One region of the Lysinibacillus sp. NPDC096212 genome, then DNA from elsewhere that is predicted to be linked to it. Evidence: riboswitches for the same ligand, from Rfam matches in the RefSeq annotation. Region 1 holds a riboswitch; each other region holds the start of a gene.
What was found. A riboswitch is a leader RNA that binds a small molecule or an ion and turns the genes downstream of it on or off. The one in region 1 is predicted to bind thiamine pyrophosphate.

Region 2: linked by a shared signal. The riboswitch ahead of thiM (hydroxyethylthiazole kinase) and the one ahead of ACIQ7T_RS26710 (ABC transporter substrate-binding protein) in region 1 are both predicted to bind thiamine pyrophosphate.
Region 3: linked by a shared signal. The riboswitch ahead of thiT (energy-coupled thiamine transporter ThiT) and the one ahead of ACIQ7T_RS26710 (ABC transporter substrate-binding protein) in region 1 are both predicted to bind thiamine pyrophosphate.
Region 4: linked by a shared signal. The riboswitch ahead of thiC (phosphomethylpyrimidine synthase ThiC) and the one ahead of ACIQ7T_RS26710 (ABC transporter substrate-binding protein) in region 1 are both predicted to bind thiamine pyrophosphate.

The regions. Positions count from the first base shown of each region.
Region 1 covers NZ_JBIWFQ010000047.1:956-5,806, reverse strand. The annotation lists gene parC (DNA topoisomerase IV subunit A) at 1-1,313, shown strand, start outside; TPP riboswitch at 1,774-1,883, shown strand; gene ACIQ7T_RS26710 (ABC transporter substrate-binding protein) at 2,065-3,060, shown strand; gene ACIQ7T_RS26705 (thiamine-binding protein) at 3,062-3,352, shown strand; gene ACIQ7T_RS26700 (ABC transporter permease) at 3,352-4,122, shown strand; gene ACIQ7T_RS26695 (ABC transporter ATP-binding protein) at 4,100-4,849, shown strand; gene ACIQ7T_RS26690 (TatD family hydrolase) at 4,839-4,851, shown strand, end outside.
Region 2 covers NZ_JBIWFQ010000002.1:120,709-125,559, reverse strand. The annotation lists gene sppA (signal peptide peptidase SppA) at 1-214, opposite strand, end outside; gene mbcS (acyl-CoA synthetase MbcS) at 495-2,084, opposite strand; TPP riboswitch at 2,314-2,412, shown strand; gene thiM (hydroxyethylthiazole kinase) at 2,502-3,257, shown strand; gene thiD (bifunctional hydroxymethylpyrimidine kinase/phosphomethylpyrimidine kinase) at 3,257-4,081, shown strand; gene thiE (thiamine phosphate synthase) at 4,071-4,703, shown strand.
Region 3 covers NZ_JBIWFQ010000015.1:85,802-90,652, forward strand. The annotation lists gene ACIQ7T_RS15610 (AAA family ATPase) at 1-1,463, shown strand, start outside; gene ACIQ7T_RS15615 (magnetosome magnetite crystal formation protein family) at 1,676-2,002, opposite strand; TPP riboswitch at 2,127-2,235, shown strand; gene thiT (energy-coupled thiamine transporter ThiT) at 2,366-2,926, shown strand; gene ACIQ7T_RS15625 (hypothetical protein) at 3,050-3,193, opposite strand; gene map (type I methionyl aminopeptidase) at 3,447-4,202, shown strand; gene ACIQ7T_RS15635 (hypothetical protein) at 4,229-4,851, opposite strand, start outside.
Region 4 covers NZ_JBIWFQ010000031.1:15,913-20,763, forward strand. The annotation lists gene ACIQ7T_RS23130 (catalase) at 1-170, shown strand, start outside; gene thiC (phosphomethylpyrimidine synthase ThiC) at 340-2,118, opposite strand; TPP riboswitch at 2,252-2,366, opposite strand; gene ACIQ7T_RS23140 (AEC family transporter) at 2,665-3,594, opposite strand; gene ACIQ7T_RS23145 (S-layer protein) at 3,988-4,851, shown strand, end outside.

The DNA of each region.
Region 1 (4,851 bases):
GTTCGCATATCGTTGATGGCTTGATTAAGGCGCTTTCTATTTTAGATGAAGTTATTGCAACGATTCGTTCGTCTAATGATAAACGAGATGCGAAAACGAATTTACAGGTGAAATTTGACTTTACAGAAGTGCAATCAGAGGCGATCGTTAGCTTGCAATTATACCGATTAACGAATACAGATATCACAGAGCTTCGCCATGAACAGGATGAACTAAATAAACTGATCGCCAAGCTTGAAGGTATTCTTAATAGTGAAGCAAAGCTTGTACGTGTTATTAAACAGGAACTACTTGACATTAAAAAGCGCTTTGCAGAGCCACGTCGTTCAAAAATCGAACAAGAAATTGAAGAAATCAAAATTACGTTAGATGTCCTTGTCCCAAGTGAAGAGGTCGTAGTGACTGTCACAAAGGATGGCTATATTAAGCGTACATCTACACGTTCACATGCAGCTTCGAATGGTCAGGATTTTGCGATGAAGGATTCCGATTATTTGTTATATGAAGAGAATTTAAATACGCAGCATCATCTATTACTATTCACAAACCGAGGCAATTATATTTATCAGCCTGTCCATGAACTACCTGATATTCGTTGGAAGGATCTTGGTCAGCATATTTCTAGTATTGTGCCGACAGGGGAAGATGAATCTATTATTGCTGTATATGGTTTTGAGACATTTGAACAGGCCAATACGTATATTTTAACGGCTACGAAAGATGGACAAATTAAACGCTCACCTGTAGCAGATTATGCTGTTACACGTTATTCTAAACCAATCAAAACGATGAATGTTAAGTCAGGCGATGAAATGATTTTTGCAGGTATCGTGACAGACGAAGTAGAACTAATGTTAACAACAGATACTGCCTATGCTATTCGTTTCCCAATGGAGGAATTGCCAGTAACGGGTGTGAAAACAGGCGGTGTCAAAGGGATTACGCTGAAAGACGGAGAAGCATTAGTCGGCATCAATGTTTTACCGCCAAATGCCACGGCATATGTTGCGATTGTGACACATCGTGGTGCGGTGAAGAAAATGAATGTTGCCGAGGTAGAGATGACGAGTCGTGCAAAACGTGGCTTAAAAGTGTTAACAGAATTAAAAGCGAACCCACATCGTATCGTGGCTGTAGTCAAGGTAACTGATGAGGAACGGCTAACAATCGAAACGGAAAAAGGCGTGCAAGAGATCCTTGATGTACAAGCATTAACTCGAGCAGATCGCCATTCCAATGGCTCCTTTAAAGTGGATATAGCTACAGACGGTGCTATTTCACATGTCTTTACGGTCAAAAAAGAAGAGAAATAAAACTGATTTTATAGCCCATGCTCCTTAGAGAGCTGGGCTTTTTTTCTATATAGTCTAATCAAAAGAAAGGGTAGGTGTATAGTGACAATAAAGTTTTTAGGCAAATTGGTGAATCGGGTGTAGCTTTACAAGTAAGTTGTTATGAAGATTACTGATTCTTATTCAACGTCTTACTACTAAAAGCAAAAATTAAAAACCACAAAAGGTTCTTGATTTGATTATCAACAATAGTATTTAACAGTGCCTATTAAAACTTCGAACAATATACCGCTTCTTGATTTCAGGAGGGGATTCCTTTTAAATAAAAAATGTTTTACCAAAAAAACGGTGAATATTCTCAGGAAATGGAATTGTTGAAGAGAAAGATGAGGCTTTAAATTATATTTACGGGGCTTTCAGAAAACAGAGCCTTGTCATTTACGGATAGATATGGGTATAATAATCACGAAAAGTTCATATGGAAAGAATGTAGGGGGGCTGGTGTTGCCAGCTGAGATTGTGTCCGATAGACGCTGACTCTTTGAACCTGATTTGGCTCGTACCAGCGTAGGGAACATCTATTCAAAAAGTAAAAGTTTTTGATATTGATTACAAAACGTCTGGGAGGAATCCTAGGCGTTTTTTATGTTTTCAGACTTTTATTCATGCACAGACTTTGGGTTTGGGTGTAAACAGACCGTGAATACGCTTTCTTCTGGTAAACACATTCATTTATGAACAATTTCACACTACTTTACTTGGAGGATTCAGCATGAAAAAATGGTTATTGATCCTGTTGGCTACACTGTTAACATTAGTGGGCTGTAGCGAAAAAGAGGATAAAAAGGATACTAAGGGATTAACAAAAGTATCAGTCGTTCTCGATTGGACACCGAACACAAATCATACAGGTTTATATGTTGCGAAAAAACTTGGCTTCTTTAAGGAGCAAGGCTTAGATGTCGATATTTTATTACCTGGCGAAACAGGTGCTGATCAGCTTGTGGCGTCTGGCAAGGCTCAGTTTGGCGTAAGTTATCAGGAAGGGATTACACAGGCCCGTGTGCAAGATGTACCTTTAGTATCGATTGCAGCGATTATTCAGCATAATACTTCTGGCTTCGCATCCATTGCATCAAAAGGCATTTCGTCACCAAAGGATTTTGAAGGTAAAACATACGGTGGCTGGGGTGCACCACTTGAAAAGGCTGTACTACAATCACTTATGCAAACAGAAAATGCGGATATTAATAAGTTAGATATTGTCAATGCAGGCGATATAGATTTCTTCACAATGATGAAAAAAGATATTGATTTTGCGTGGATCTATTATGCATGGACAGGTATCGAAGCAGAACTACGTGGCGAAAAACTGAACATGCTATATTTAACAGATTATAGTGATCAGTTAGATTATTACACGCCTGTACTCGCTACAAATGAAAAAATGATTAAGGATGATCCTGAGACGGTCAAAGCATTTGTCGCTGCTGCAGCAAAGGGCTATGAATATGCGATAATACATCCGAATGAGGCAGCTGATATTTTACTAGAAGCTGTACCTGATTTAGATAAAAACCTTGTGCATAAAAGTCAGGAATGGCTAGCAGATAAGTATCAAGACGACGCTAAACAATGGGGCGAGCAAAAGCTAGCTGTCTGGGAAAACTACGCGAAATGGATGGCCAGCAACAAAGTTTTAGAGGGCGAATTTAACGCAGTACAAGCATTTACAAACGACTTTTTACCGAAAAAGGAGACAAAGTAATATGGCAAACTCATTAATAAGTGTACAAATTATCCCGAAAACTGAAAAATATGAGGATGTGATCCCATATGTCGATGCAGCGATTGCGGTTATCGACGCTTCAGGAGTTAAATATGAAGTGCACCCGTTAGAAACGACAATGGAAGGTGAGCTACCGGTTTTATTACAAATCATTGAAAAAATGAATGACAAGATGATTGAGCTGGGCGCGATCAATGTCATCACGCAAGTGAAAATTTTATATCAGCCATCTGGTATTACAATGGGTACATTGACGGAGAAATACCAGTGATGAGGCAAGCTTTCAAACAAGGAAGGACGATAATTTTTATCGCCTTCCTCTTATTCATATGGGAACTAATTGTCCGCTTTGCTGATACTCCACATTGGCTTTTGCCTGCACCGAGTGCCATTTTGAAAGAAGGTTTTCAATCGTATGAGACGTTTGTGCCACATGCTTTAGCGACTGTTCAATTAGCACTTCTTGGTCTAGCTATCGGGATAGTATGTGGGCTAACGGTTGCCGTGCTATTACATCGTTTTACGTTTGTGCGGGAGCTATTTTATCCTATTCTGATTATGTCACAGAATGTCCCGGTGCTCGTTCTAGCACCACTCTTAATCATATGGTTTGGCTTCGGTTTATTGCCAAAGCTCATTATTATTTGTCTTGTGTGCTTTTTCCCTATTGTTATTTCGGCAATGGATGGCTTTCGTCAAACTTCGCCTGAGCTGAAGCATTATTTTAGGATGATTGGTGCAACGAAAGCACAAACCTTTTGGAAGCTTGAATGGCCTTATGCGTATCCAGCGATTTTTTCAGGCGTAAAGATTGCGGCAACCTATAGCGTCATGGGAGCTGTCATTGCGGAATGGTTAGGTGCGAAAATGGGGATTGGTGTTTATATGACATTAGCACAATCTTCATTTCGAACGGATCGCGTGTTTGTAGCTATTTTTGCTATCGTATTTTTAAGTTTACTATTATTTAGTGCTATACAATTGTTAGAAAAACTTGTTGTGAAGGGGAGAGGACTCCATGCTAAGCATTCAAAACATTGATAAATCCTTTGATGCTCTTCCGGTTATTCGCAATTTATCGTTTGAGGTCAAGGACGGGGAATTTGTGGCGATTATCGGACCGTCAGGCAGTGGAAAAAGTACACTCTTTCAATTAATTGGTGGTGTTACTTCTATTGATAAGGGTGCTATTTTATTAAACGATACAGATATCCAGAAAAAAAGAGGGACGATTGGCTATATGCCTCAGCAGCCGTGTTTATTACCATGGCGTACGATAGTAGAAAATGTCACGATGGTCGAGGAGCTTCATAGAAAACCAAACGTGAACTTGGCCAAGGAATGGTTAGACAAAGTTGGGCTTGCAGCGTTTGAAAATGCGTATCCCAATGAGCTGTCAGGGGGTATGCAACAGCGTGTATCGTTTATTCGTGCCATTGTTAGTGATAAGCCCATCTTATGCTTAGATGAGCCGTTTTCTGCACTTGATGAGTTTACAAGGCTTGAAATGCAGGCGTGGCTTTTATCGATATGGGAGGAATATCGAAAGTCTATATTATTCGTTACACATAGTATCGAGGAAGCTCTGTTTTTAGCTGATCGTATCATTGTACTCACGAAACGACCAGCGACAATGAAAAAGGAAATAATCGTACCTTTTGCAAGGCCACGCCAAGAAGAAATTCGTCATTCCGCTTCGTTTACGGCTTTGAAGCAACAGTTATTCACGTATTTAACAGAAGAAAAGGATGAAGCGAATGTTGATTGATG
Region 2 (4,851 bases), on a different contig from region 1:
GAATCGTTCCATCAACCTTTAAGTATGCAATACGTTTATCCATATCGCCACCTTCTTTAACCTTTTCCATTACAATTAAATCGTTTCCATCCATTAAGCTATCAAAATTACTAAAGAAATTCGATTTAAATATTGCAAAGATAGTGTTGATCCCTAATGAAAACACTAATAGTACACCTGCAATTATTAAAGCTGTCCACCTTTTACCATTCATATCTTTCCATCTCCTCATAACGTTATACGATTGATATCCTAATTTGTTTCATACTTATTGCAATAATATGGCTTATCACCATAACATAGGGGTTGATCTCTGTTCCGTTTTAACAAATATCACTCCTTAATTTAAGTAAATAACCAATACTATGCAAAAGCTTTAACCAATTTAACCAACTCAACCTATTCAACTTATACTACATTATCTAATATTAAAAAAAAATCAAAGTTCATAAAAAAAGCAGGAACTTTGATTTTCGACATTATTTCCTAGGAAATTAACGATGATTAATATAATGGATTTTTTCTTGCTCACGTAATTCGACACGGCGAATTTTGCCTGATGTAGTCTTTGGTAGCTCAGTAACAAACTCAATAGCACGAGGATATTTATAAGGGGCTGTTAAAGTTTTCACATGGCTTTGTAGTTTTTTAATAAGCGTTTCATCACCAACTACACCATCAGAGAGCACAACAAATGCCTTCACGAGATTTCCACGAATTTCATCTGGACTCGCGACTACGGCAGTTTCTTTTACCGCTGGATGCTTCAATAACGCATCTTCTACCTCAAATGGGCCTATCGTATATCCAGACGAAATAATAACATCATCCCCACGTCCTTCAAACCAAAAATAGCCATCTTCATCTTTATATGCACGATCTCCTGTAATATACCAATCGCCTCTAAATTGTAAATTTGTACGTTCGGGATCGTTTAAATATTTCTTAAATAACGCGGGTGATTCACAGTGTACAGCAATATCTCCAACTTCTCCAATTACAGTGGGATTTCCAATATCATTAATAATTTCAACAGTATTACCCGGAGTAGGCTTACCCATTGAGCCCATTCTAGCCTCCATCCCTACCATTGTTCCAACAAGTAATGTATTCTCTGTTTGTCCATAACCATCACGTACTTGTAAATTAAAGACTTCGGAAAATACTTTTATCACTTCACTATTTAAAGGTTCACCCGCTGACACAGCCTGACGTATCGTACTTAAATTAAAGTCTTGCAAATTTTCAAGACTTGCCATAAATCTGTATTCGGTCGGTGTGCAACACAGAATATTTATATTAAATTTTTCAAGCAATGCAAGGTATGTTGCCGCATCAAAGTGACCTTTGAAAACAAATGCTGTTGCACCACTTCCTAAAGTAGCAAGGAACGGAGTCCAAATCCATTTTTGCCATCCTGGTGCTGCTGTAGCCCAAACAATGTCACCTTCTTGTACACCTAACCAATTTGGAGCAGTAGTTCGCAAGTGCGCATAACCCCAGCTATGTGTATGAACCGCTGCCTTTGGATTGCCTGTTGTACCACTCGTATAAGCTAAAAATGCAATGTCTGTACTCTTAGTCGGCGTAGAACTTATGTAAGTCGTCGGTTGATTTTGCATTTTTTCAAGCAGCGGCTGCCAAGGTTCCTGTGCATGACCAATGACAAATTGCTGTATTTCTTGTAATTTCCCCACATTATCGAATTGTTCAATATAAGGCTCAAATGCTACAACGCCTTTTGCATCGGCATGATTGATTCGATATTCAATATCCTTAGTTCTCAGCATTTCTGAGCTAGGTATAATGATTAAGCCTGCCTTTAAGGCAGCAATATAGACGATATATGCTTCAACTGATCTGGGCACCATGACCAAAATAACATCACCTTTTTTTAAACCTTGAGATGTAAATACATGTGCTGCCTGGTTCGCCTTTTCAAGTAAAGCTCGATATGTTAAGTACTGAATTTCCTCATCTTCGTTATAAACTAATAATGCATTTTTAGTAGAATCCTGTGCATATTTTTCAATTTCCTCTGAAATGTTATACCATTCTGGTGCGATTAAATCTTCTCTTTTCATGGCAAATGCCCCCTTTTGTACGCTCATTATAAAACTCAATTTTTATCATTTTCAATGGAATTCACTCCAATTCATTAAAGTCGTGACAACTATCATGTTCTGCTATATGGCATCAGTCACGTATTAGTACTATCAATTTCGACTTAGCTTTAGTGCCGTTTTCGCAATGAAGAAAAAAACTCCCTATTGAACACGAGTGAATAATATGGTACATTTTGGTCAACTAAAAGCAAGATTGCAGGGGGACTCATTTAGAGTTGAGAAGGTAAAACCTGACCCTTTGAACCTGTTAGTTAATACTGACGTAGGGAGCAACTCACATCTATTTACTGATGAAAGGCTCTTTTGCGTGTTTTTTTCTACACGAAAAAGAGCCTTTTTTGCACGCTTACGTCCATCCAACAAGGAGGACTTAAAATGGTATTTCATACTATCCGTAAACAAAATCCACTTATTCATTGCATTACTAATTATGTTGTGGCTAATTTTCAAGCAAATGGCTTATTAGCAATAGGCGCTTCACCAGTTATGGCAGATGACAGTCATGAGGTTGAAGAAATGGTCGCAATTTCCTCAGGCTTATTGATAAATATCGGTACCCTTAACGAGCGAATGAAAGAATCAATGTTACTTGCTGGAAAAAAAGCAAATGCCCTTGGTATTCCCGTCATTTTAGATCCTGTTGCTGCAGGTGCAACAACTTACCGGAAACAAACGGTACAACAATTACTTGAGGAAATAAATTTTGCGGCTATTCGTTGTAATATCGGAGAGCTTGCAGCTATAGCCGATGTAGAATGGCAACAAAAAGGCGTAGATAGTGGGAGTGGTTCAATTTCTTTAGAAGTTGAGGCACAAAAAGTAGCTCAACTCTACGATTGTATTGTTATTGTGACCGGTGAAAAGGATTTTATTACTGATGGCGAACATCAGCAATGGGTTACAGGTGGAAATTTTCAAATGACAGAAGTTACTGGAACAGGTTGCTTATTGAGCGCCATTTGTTGTGCATCCTACGTCGCAGGAAATAAACCATTCGACCAATTGGTAGAAACATTATCGCTTTATAAAAAAGTGGCTGAACAAGCCGCTTCTTCTACTTCATACATTGGCGATTTTCAAATTGCAGTATTGAACGAACTACATCGCCTTTCCAAGGGTGGTGAACAATAATGCATATTGTAACAACAATTGCTGGTTCTGATAGTGGTGGCGGTGCAGGCATACAGGCTGATTTAAAAACATTTCAGGAATTAAAGGTGTTTGGAACGTCTGTTATTACAGCTTTAACCGCTCAGAATACACTTGGTGTATCGGATGTCTTACCAATTGAAGTTAGTTTTGTTGAGAAACAACTCCAAGCGCTAGTCGAGGATTTTTCAATAAGTGCCGTTAAAACCGGAATGCTGTTTTCCTCTGAAATAATTCAATCAATTGCACAGATTTTAGCTGAAAGAAATATTCCGCTTATAGTAGATCCTGTCATGATTGCAAAAGGCGGTGAAAGTTTATTACAGCAAGAAGCAATTGAGGTATTACGCAGTTGTTTGCTTCCTTTAGCAACAGTCGTAACACCGAACATTCCTGAGGCAGAAACCCTTTCTGGAAGGACAATCAATTCTTTAACAGATATTAAAGAAGCAGCTAAGGTCTTATTACTAATGGGCGTTCAATGCGTCATTATTAAAGGCGGTCATTTAGAGGATAAATGTTATGCTACTGATTATGTATTTTTCCAAGATGGTCGATCATTTTCCATGCAGTCCACTCGTATTGCAACAAAAAATACGCATGGTACAGGCTGTACGTTTTCCGCTGCATTAACTGCTTTTATTGGTCAGGGACTACCTTTAGAAGAAGCGATTGAGGAAGCTAAAAAATTTATTCAATTAGCAATAACTCATAATTTATCTATTGGTAATGGCCATGGTCCTACAAATCATTTTGCTTATCAAAACTTGAAGGATTCCTGTGAGGTGATTATTCATGAAACGTGACGATCTACAGCTATATTTTATAATGGGTACAGGTAATGTTTTCAAACAAGAGCCATTAAACGTTTTAGAGAAAGCTCTGCAATCTGGAATTACTATGTTTCAATATCGTGAAAAAGGACCAAATACATTAACTGGGCAAGCATATGAAGATTTTGCTCGCAAATGTCAAAAGCTCTGTCAACAGTATGATGTTCCGTTTATCGTCAACGATGATGTCGAGCTGGCTATAAAACTTAGAGCGGACGGTATTCATATTGGGCAAGAGGATTTTCCTGTGTCGACGGTGCGTAATAAAATTGGCAATATGATTTTAGGTGTTTCTGTTCATTCACATGCTGAATTACAAACTGCTCTACAATATGGTGCTGATTATGTAGGAATTGGTCCGATTTTTTCAACCACTTCTAAAAGTGACGCCAATCCTCCTAGTGGGACTGATTTTTTACAGCAAGTTAGGATACAATATCCTGAACTCCCTATCGTTGCAATTGGAGGCATAAACTGCTCGAATGCTCCTACGGTATTTAAAGCAGGTGCGGATGGAATAGCAGTTATTTCTGCCATTTGCCAAAGTGAGGATATTTCAAATACAGTCTCTACATTTAAATCATTTGTAGGATAAAGTGAACGTTTTTACCCCACTGATTATTAGTCTTCACCAATCGGATTTTTACGGGCAGTTAGCCTCACCTATTTCTTTGCTCTCATTGAATTGAAATGGGAGGACCTAACGTTTCTCTTTTGATATAGATAAATTACTGCCCGTTAAT
Region 3 (4,851 bases), on a different contig from region 1:
TCGAATTAGCAGAGGTGGAGGCTTTACGAGGAAAGGCTAGTACTGATGAGCGCAAGTTTTTAGAAAAAGAAGCTTTATTGAACTCTACAAAGCATCTTCTACAAGAGGCGCTAGAACAGATAGAGACGAATGAGATTGATCAATCGAATCAAGCACAAATTGTAGCCTCCTTGCAAAACGTAGAGCAACAAATAACAATCTTAAAAGTAGTGAGCAATCAATTGTCTGATGTACGTATGCAACAAAAAGATCATCGTACACGAATGGAGCAGCTACAAGAAAAGCAATTAAAACTAGAGCAATATTTAGCTGAGAAGACAAAGGAATTGACTAAGGAACAAGCAATTGTGGAAGAGCAGCAAAAGCATATTCCAGAAAATCTTACGACGCTGCAAGCATTGAAACAGGCAATCGCTGATATAGGGTCACAAAAGGTTGCATTACAAACCGCGTGGAATATTAGCCAACAAAGTCTGCAATCTGCCAAGGAAGCAGCAAATAATGCTAGAATGACCGTAGAAATAGCGAAACAGGCATTTGAGGAATTAAAGCTGAAAATGGATGAAAAGCGCGAGCAATTTTCAGTAAGTATGACGGAAGCGGGCTTTGAAAACTATGAAGAATTTGCTACTGGGAAGCGAAGCATGCTGCAAATAGAAGCTTTACGGAAGGCTTGCAATGATTATGCACTACAAATCCACACATTACAGGTACAAATTACTGAGGGCGAGAAGCACCTTAAAGGGCAAGAGAAACAAGATTTAACGGTAATGGAAGAAAAGCTAGGGATGCTGCGTGTCACATATGAGGAAGCCTTCAAAGTATTGCAGCAAATGGAAGGATTTGCGAAGGCTTGTGTAGACTTTATCGAAAAAGTTGAGGAGACCGAACGGGAGATTCATTTACTTGAAAAAGAGGCAGGACGAGTGAAGGAGCTCTATGCAATGTTAAATGGACAGAATGCGAAAAAGCTGTCTTTTGAGCGTTATATTCAAATCAATTATTTAGATAAAATTACAGAGGCAGCAAATGTCCGGCTTTATCATTTATCCAACGGTCAATTTGAGCTACGACGTTCTGATCGCTTAGAAAAGCATGCTAAGCAAAGTGGGCTTGGACTAGATGTGTATGATGCTTATACAGATCAATTACGAGATGTGAAAACACTATCAGGGGGAGAAAAGTTTAATGCTTCTTTAAGTCTTGCCCTTGGGATGGCAGATGTCATTCAAAGCTTTCAAGGTAATATCCGCATTGAAACGATGTTTATTGATGAGGGCTTCGGTTCTCTCGATGAAGAAGCATTAAATAAGGCGATTGATACGCTTATTGATTTACAAGATTCCGGACGCATGATTGGAGTCATTTCACACGTTGCAGAGTTAAAAGCTACAATGCCTGCTGTGTTGCATGTTGAAAAAGCAATGAACGGTCACAGTCAAACATATTTTGAAGTGAAATAACAAAGAGGCGTATTTCTGTTTATATGGAAATACGCCTTTTTTGTTATTTTTTTGTTACGTTAGGATTTGTTCCTTTTTTTGCAGCGATTACTTTTTTGACAATCGGGATAACGATAGGTGCTAATTTTACAGCGGTTTTAACAACTTTAGATACTTTCACAAAATAACAGCTCCTTAAGTACTATCTGTTTAAGGAGAGGTTGAGATGAAACTTATCGGATCACGCGAACAGCCTGAACAATATTCCAAATAACGACTCCTAATGAAACGAGAATGTAAATTGCGAATGAAGCAAACCAAATGATAAGAAAATTATTACTACCGTCAAAATTGGTGTTGAATGATAAAGTTGAGAAGACAAAGACTGCAAAGAATATGATTCCGAATGCGACTGGAATTATATGCGAAATCAGTGCTCGAATAGAGTGCCTCTTTACGTCGCTATCTTTTGTAACAAAGTAAACGACTAATGGCACAATAAAGGGTGCGAATAAAATACTGAGATAACTAAAGGCAGATAAAATTTTTTGGTTCTCCATAGTAGTACCTCCTTTTTTAATATTTACGCATGAAAAACGATAAAGTTTCAAAAAAAAATGTGGAAGAGGTTGTAATCGTAACAGTGTTTGCGTACAATGAGGTTGTTCAATTAAATTAAGATGTAACGACCACAAGGGGAGCTGATGATGTCAGCTGAGACTGGGCACGTAATGCCTTGACTCTTCGAACCTGTAAGTTAACACTTGCGTAGGGATTGTGGATAGAAACCGACACTTTTACGATGTGAGGCTCTGTCCTGGCATCGTTTTTTTATCTTTATTGATGCCAGATAGGGACATATTTGCCAACTGATTTCTATTCCTGCTCTTGTATCCTACATCGGAACAAAGGAGAGAATATTTATGGACAATAAAAAACTTTTAATGCTTGTGGAGATTGCGATATTCGCAGCGATTGGCCTTGTACTAGATCAGGTTTCCTTTAAAGTATGGGCACAAGGCGGCTCTGTTAGTCTAGTGATGGTACCAATAATTTTAATAGCATTCCGCTGGGGCCTTATTCCTGGCCTGACAACGGGATTACTTATTGGTGTGATGCAAACAATGTTTGGCGCCTATATTATACATTGGCTACAAGGATTACTTGATTATGGTGTTGCCTTTACAGTAGTAGGCTTGGCGGCCGTTGTTCGCCGACCAGTGCTCGATGCTGCCAAAGATTTAAACAAAAAGAAAATGGCACTTTATATTATTGTAGGAACTGTATTAGCGGGCTTTTTACGTTATGCAGCACATACCATTGCGGGCGCTGTATTTTTCTCAGAGTATGCTGGCGATCAAAATGCGTGGATTTATTCAATCATCTACAATGGAACATATATGCTACCAGCAACGATTTTAACAGCGATTGTCGGTGTTCTACTATTTACAGCAGCACCTCAATTAATGCAACGAAAATCATAATTAGTATGCCCTTCACATAAGTGGAGGGTTTTATTATTATTGAAACTAGAACACCCACCTTTTATACCCTAAAAAGAATCCAAAAGGCGGAGGATTTTTAGAGCTAGATAGGGATGGCATTTGTTAAAACGTATCCATGGATATAGTTGATTGGAGTGGAGACTGGGCGACTCTTTGGGGATTAGCAATAGAGGAACGGAGGCTAAAACCATCACGTCCTGTGATAACGCCTTCGTGACCAACATCCTGTTGGCCTAAGCGGCTCATCGGACGCCCCCAGGAAGCTTTGCTCTGTGCGAAAGCGAAGCGACAGCAACAAATGTGTTTCTGTAGCGAAAGCAAAGCGTCAGCTACAAAGCGCCCAGTCGGAACGGAAATCAACCCCACGCTATAGTGAAGAGCCTGTTTTTCAGCACTTTACAATTCATGATGGCATATAATATTTAAAGCGTTTAGCGTTTTTTGTATAAAAAGTTATGTTATATTAATGAATAGACATTAGATGAAAGGGACGTTAAAAATGATTGTAAAAACGCAAGAAGAGATTGAAGCATTTAAAAAAATCGGCCGTATTTGTGCTGAAATTCGTGAGGCAATGAAGGCTGCTACAAAACCAGGTGTAACAACACTTGAATTAGATGAAATTGCAGGTCGTATGTTTGCAGAAGCAGGAGCAATTTCTGGACCTAAAGGGGAGTATGATTTCCCAGGATACACATGTATTAGTGTGAATGAGGAAGTCGCACATGGTATTCCAGGTAAACGTGTGATTAACGAGGGAGATATCGTAAATATTGATGTATCTGGTTCATTAAATGGCTATTTTGCTGATACGGGCATTTCATTTGTAGTTGGTGATGGCTATGAGGATAAAGAAAAGTTATGTCGCGTAGCTAAAAGTGCTTTCGACCGTGCGATGACAAAAGTAAAAGCTGGATCAAAATTAAACCAAATCGGTAAAGCTGTTGAGCGTGAAGCATATGCCAATGATTTAACAGTGATTATGAACCTAACAGGTCATGGTTTAGGTCGTTCTTTACACGATGAGCCAAATCATATTTTAAACTACTACGATGCTTGGGATTCAACAATTATGAAAGAAGGCATGGTGCTTGCAGTCGAGCCATTTATCTCAGCGAAAGCGGAGCATATTGTAGAGTCAGGTGATGGCTGGACATTCGTTACGCCAGACAAATCATTAGTTGCTCAAATCGAGCATTCAATTATCGTTACTAAAGACAAACCAATTATTTTAACTTCTCTAGATGAACAATAAAAAAGCTAAAAATCCTGCTAACCAATTTATTTTTGGTAGGCAGGATTTTTTTTAATAAATAATATACCGACAAGTAGCACTCCGCATAAAAACAAGGCTGCAGTTGTCACAAGTAGCTCATCAAAACCATTATGTAATGCGACCCCGATATAGGACCAGATAAATACACTTGGGTAGATAATATCAAAATAATGGAATCCAATATGTAGCGCTATTGCTGCTCCAACTGTTAGTAAAATAACTGCCCAAAGTGGATCACTAAGGCCAAGACCATTCCATTGATAAGATGTTAGCGTAAAGCTTACATTTGTCATTAGGCTAAATGTAACCCAGGCTAAATAAATCGAGAAGGGTATACGACCTGTGAGTGAATTATTGCTGAGAGGGTACGTTTTGTACAACTTAAATAAATACAGTACTAAAGCAAACGTACTGATAATTGACATGATAAATAGTTCGTGATGCCAAACAACAATTGCTAACGCCTGCATAATACATATGCTACTATAGAGAACAGTCTGTTGAATAGATGTCTTTTTTAGGTTCATGACTAACCAATAACCAAGTAACATGTAAACCACAATCCAAATCATATAACTAACATTAAACGGTGCAAATATTACTGGAAAACGATTTAAGATCTCTAAAA
Region 4 (4,851 bases), on a different contig from region 1:
ATACTGCTAATGATATGGCACCAGTTGAAGAGTTCATCAAACGTCGTCATATCCTGCACTGCTATTTAGCTGATCCAGCATATGGTGAAGGTGTAGCAAAAGCTATGGGTCTTTCATTGGAAGGTATGGATCTTTCAAACCCATACGAAAAACAACCAACAAACGTTTAATTTATTTCAGCAAACAAACATTTGCTGAGGCATAATTGATTTTTTCCACTTATTATTGATATCCAAATCCAACTTTTTACTCCATGTGAAGGGCAACTTCACATGGAGCTTTTTTATCTTAATGACCAAAAAAGGCTTGTGTCTAGTAGACACAAGCCCGCTCTAATAATTATTGATAAATTTGACTGCCTGCCTTTTTAAATTCCTTTGCCTTTTCCTGCATACCTTGGTGGATCGCTTCAGTCGTATTTAAATCTTGATCTTTTGCATAATTACGAATATCTTGTGAGATTCTCATACTACAAAACTTAGGTCCACACATTGAACAGAAGTGCGCAGTTTTCGCTCCTTCTGCAGGCAACGTTTCATCGTGGTATTCGACCGCACGCTCTGGATCTAACGAAAGATTGAATTGATCGCGCCAGCGGAATTCAAATCGTGCCTTAGATAGTGCATCGTCACGCTGCTGTGCTCCCGGATGCCCTTTCGCTAAATCTGCCGCGTGTGCAGCAATTTTATACGTAATAACCCCTACGCGAACATCCTCACGATTTGGTAAGCCGAGATGCTCTTTAGGCGTCACATAACATAGCATCGCTGTACCATACCAACCGATCATCGCAGCACCGATAGCTGATGTAATATGGTCATAGCCAGGAGCAATATCTGTTGTTAACGGCCCTAAAGTATAGAAAGGTGCTTCCTTACACACCTCTAACTGCTTATCCATATTTTCTTTAATAAGATGCATTGGTACATGCCCTGGTCCTTCTACCATCACCTGTACATCATGCTTCCAGGCAATTTGCGTTAATTCCCCTAGCGTATCTAGCTCCGCAAATTGAGCCTCATCATTTGCATCTGCTATAGAACCCGGACGTAAACCATCACCTAAAGAGAAGGCTACATCATAGGTTTTCATAATTTCACAGATTTCTTCAAAATGAGTATATAAAAAGCTCTCTTGATGATGATATAAACACCACTGCGCCATAATCGAGCCTCCACGGGACACTATGCCTGTTACACGATTAGCCGTTAATGGCACATAGCGCAGTAATACCCCTGCATGAATCGTGAAGTAATCAACACCTTGCTCAGCCTGTTCGATTAACGTATCACGATACACTTCCCACGTTAAATCCTCTGCCACACCATTTACTTTTTCTAGCGCTTGATAAATCGGCACCGTTCCTACTGGCACCGCGGCATTACGGATAATCCATTCACGTGTCGTATGAATATGCTTACCAGTAGATAAATCCATAATGTTATCAGCACCCCAGCGTGTAGCCCACGTCATTTTTTCTACCTCTTCTGCAATAGAGGATGACACTGCTGAATTGCCAATATTGGCGTTAATTTTCACGTGGAAGTTACGTCCAATAATCATCGGCTCTGCCTCAGGGTGATTAATATTAGATGGCAAAATAGCACGTCCTGCAGCGATTTCTGAGCGCACAAATTCCGGGTCCATATTTTCACGTATCGCTACAAATTCCATTTCTGGAGTAATAATTCCCTTTCGTGCATAGTGAAGCTGTGTTACATTTTTACCTTTCTTCGCGCGTAAAGGCTTTCTAGATAATTCCGGAAAAACATTTTCATTCATTCGCGGATCATCAGCTTTACGGAATCCATTATCTTCTGGCTTGATAGTACGACCTTCGTATTCTTCAACATCACCGCGTTCTTTGATCCATGCACTACATAAAGCTGGCAATCCTTTCGTAATATCCACCTTATACGCAGGATCAGTGTACGGGCCGCTCGTATCATAAACACGTACTGGCGCATTTTCCTCTTCACCAAAGCTTCCTGTCGTTGGACTTAGAGCAATTTCACGCATTGGCACTAAAATATCTGATTGAGATCCTTCTACGTAAACTTTTTTACTTCCTTCAAAACTAGACATAATCGTAATATTCTTGTCGCTAACTGTTGTCATAAACTACTTCGCTCCCTTTTACATTTATATAAGGACCGAATCTAGCTCACCCAAACAAAGACAAAAGCCGAATCCAAAAAAATTTGGATCCGGCTAAGAATGTAAAGGTATAGTTATTGCAAATAACATTGAGTGCAATAATGGTTAACTTTCCCACGCTGGTATGAGCCAGATCAGGTCCAAAGGGTCAAGAAACCTCTATGCGTTTCCCTCTCAGCCTGACTCATCAGACTCCCCTAGTTAATGCTATTAAGTTTGATGATAGTGTAGCAGATATTGTTAAGAGATGGAAGCTTCATTTGAATTATTTTTGGCTTATCATTAAAAGTTGTCGATGGTATTCATTAAAACTTGTGCCATGTATATTAGTTGATTGGAGTGGAGGCTGGGCGACTCCTCGGGGATCAGCGTCACAGATGAGACCCTGCAGCGAAGCGAAGCGAAGCGGCTCATCGGACGCCCCACGTTCTGCTAATAAACTTATATTTGTTAGATTCCACTTAAAATGAGAGGCTGCCATCTCTTATTCCAAATAGCACCTAGCAGTTAGGTAAACAACAGTTCCGCTACATAAATCACGATTGTCACTGTAATACAGCTTACAATCGTTGAAAATAAAACTGTTTGTGCAGCAGTTGCCGATTCTACGTCATATTCTAATGCCAAACTTGAGCTATTTCGCGACGTCGGGAACGAACTAGCTATAAAAAGTGATTGTGCCACGACACCGTCAAGACCAAGCGCAAAAATGATAAACAATGCTACGGTTGGCCCTATGACTAGTCGCGTAAAACAGCTAATGAATACCACTTTATTGAACATGGATTTGATTTCAAGCTGGGATAGTTGTGCCCCTAAAGTTATTAATGCTACAGCGATAAAGCCATCTGCCACATGATCTATCGGAATTCTTACAAACTGTGGAATAGCAATATTAAAATAGTTCATTGCCACTCCAATAATAAGTGCATGAATAATAGGCATTTTGAGGAAGTCTTTCACAATAGACATGCCCGATTTTGTTGAAGAGATTAAATTATACAAGCCGTAAGTGTAGGTCGTCATATTTTGAAATATTACAAGAATGACCTGAATTGCTACTCCAATCGGCTGGGTCACAAAAATCATCTGTGCAACCGGAATACCATAGTTACCTGAATTAATTAGGACAACACTATTTTTAAACACTGCCGCCTCTGTTTTTACTAAACCGAGTCCCTTTGCTAGAAAGTGACTAAGCACCATTTGGCTTCCGATAAAGAGTAGGATAAATAACGCAACTTCCCCAAGTACAGACAGCTCTATACTCGTTTCATATAAATTCACAAAAACAGCTGCTGGCATGAAACAATATGTAATAAGTTGGGATAACGCCTTTAAATTAAAGCGAAATTTCTTTTGTAAAACTGCGCCAAGTACTAGAAGCACTAAAATCGGAGCTACAATTTGAAAAAATATCATACCGAGATACACCATAGTGATGTCCCCCTTCCCTCTCCTATAGTAGTGCTGTTTTTATGCTTGGTCAATGTACTTCAAAATCAACTCACCGCTCATATCAAGGCATTTTTTCTGAACACATTGAACTAATACAGTGTCTTTAATAGATGGTAAAAGTTATCTTTCGGAACGTTATAGCGCTTGAAATGAGCGTGATTTCCGCACCAAATTACCAAGTTTCGCGCAAAAAAAACCGCACTTCACTTTCAGATTTTCTGAAATAATTAAGGATTCTTAAAAACGAACGATACAGAAAAAGGGACTACATTTCATTTAAGAATAATAAATAGTAAAATATACCCTTTATGTACTAAATTAGAGAAATATATGATATATTATCCATTAAATACGATGATCGGAGTGACTAAAATGAAGAATAAAGTATTAACGACTTTTATGGCAACTGCTATTACAGCAACCCTAGTATCACCAATGTCAACTGCAGATGCCGCTTCAAATGATTCATCTTTAAACCACTCAATTCAAATGGATGGGCAGGTAGCTGCAGCCAAAACAAAGGGGCAAACTGTTACCATTAACAACGTCACTAAAGAGAAAGTACTTACATCCAATGGCCAATTTAAAATTAGTCAGTCGCTGAAACCTCTCTTTAAAACAGCGAATAGCACTGCATTGAAGAATGCCCAAGCTACAATTGTAGTAAAAAACGGCGAAATTACGAGCATTACAGAACTAACATTAACTAAAGCTGGCACTGACAATAAAGCGGTATATTTTGATGGTGGTGACGCACAAATTGAAGGAAGCCTAACTGTAAATGCGGATTATGTAAAGGTTCAAAATGTAAACATTAAAGATAAGCTTATTGTAACTAATCTTGTGAAGAAGGCCATTACAATTGATAACGTTGCTATTGGGGATACAATTACTTTTAAGCCTTTATTGACTAGAAATATTAATTGGTTAAATGTTTCCCTAAAAGATATTAAATCTCCAAACATTAACTTGGAGCGCACTAAAGTAAATGTGACTTCTGACAAAGCTATTTCAAAAATCGATGTAGTTGGTAAAGTTGCAGCATTTGAAGTTACAGCCAATGTTGATAAGCTTACAATCGATGTTGAGAATGATTTTAGCCTTTACGGAGAAGGTAAAATTGAACAAGTGATCGTCAAACACGGGGCAAAGGTGGCATTAGATTCAGGACACCTAATTAACAAGGTGCAGGTGGATGATAAAAAAGCCTCTGTGATATTACCTGTGGTGAATAAA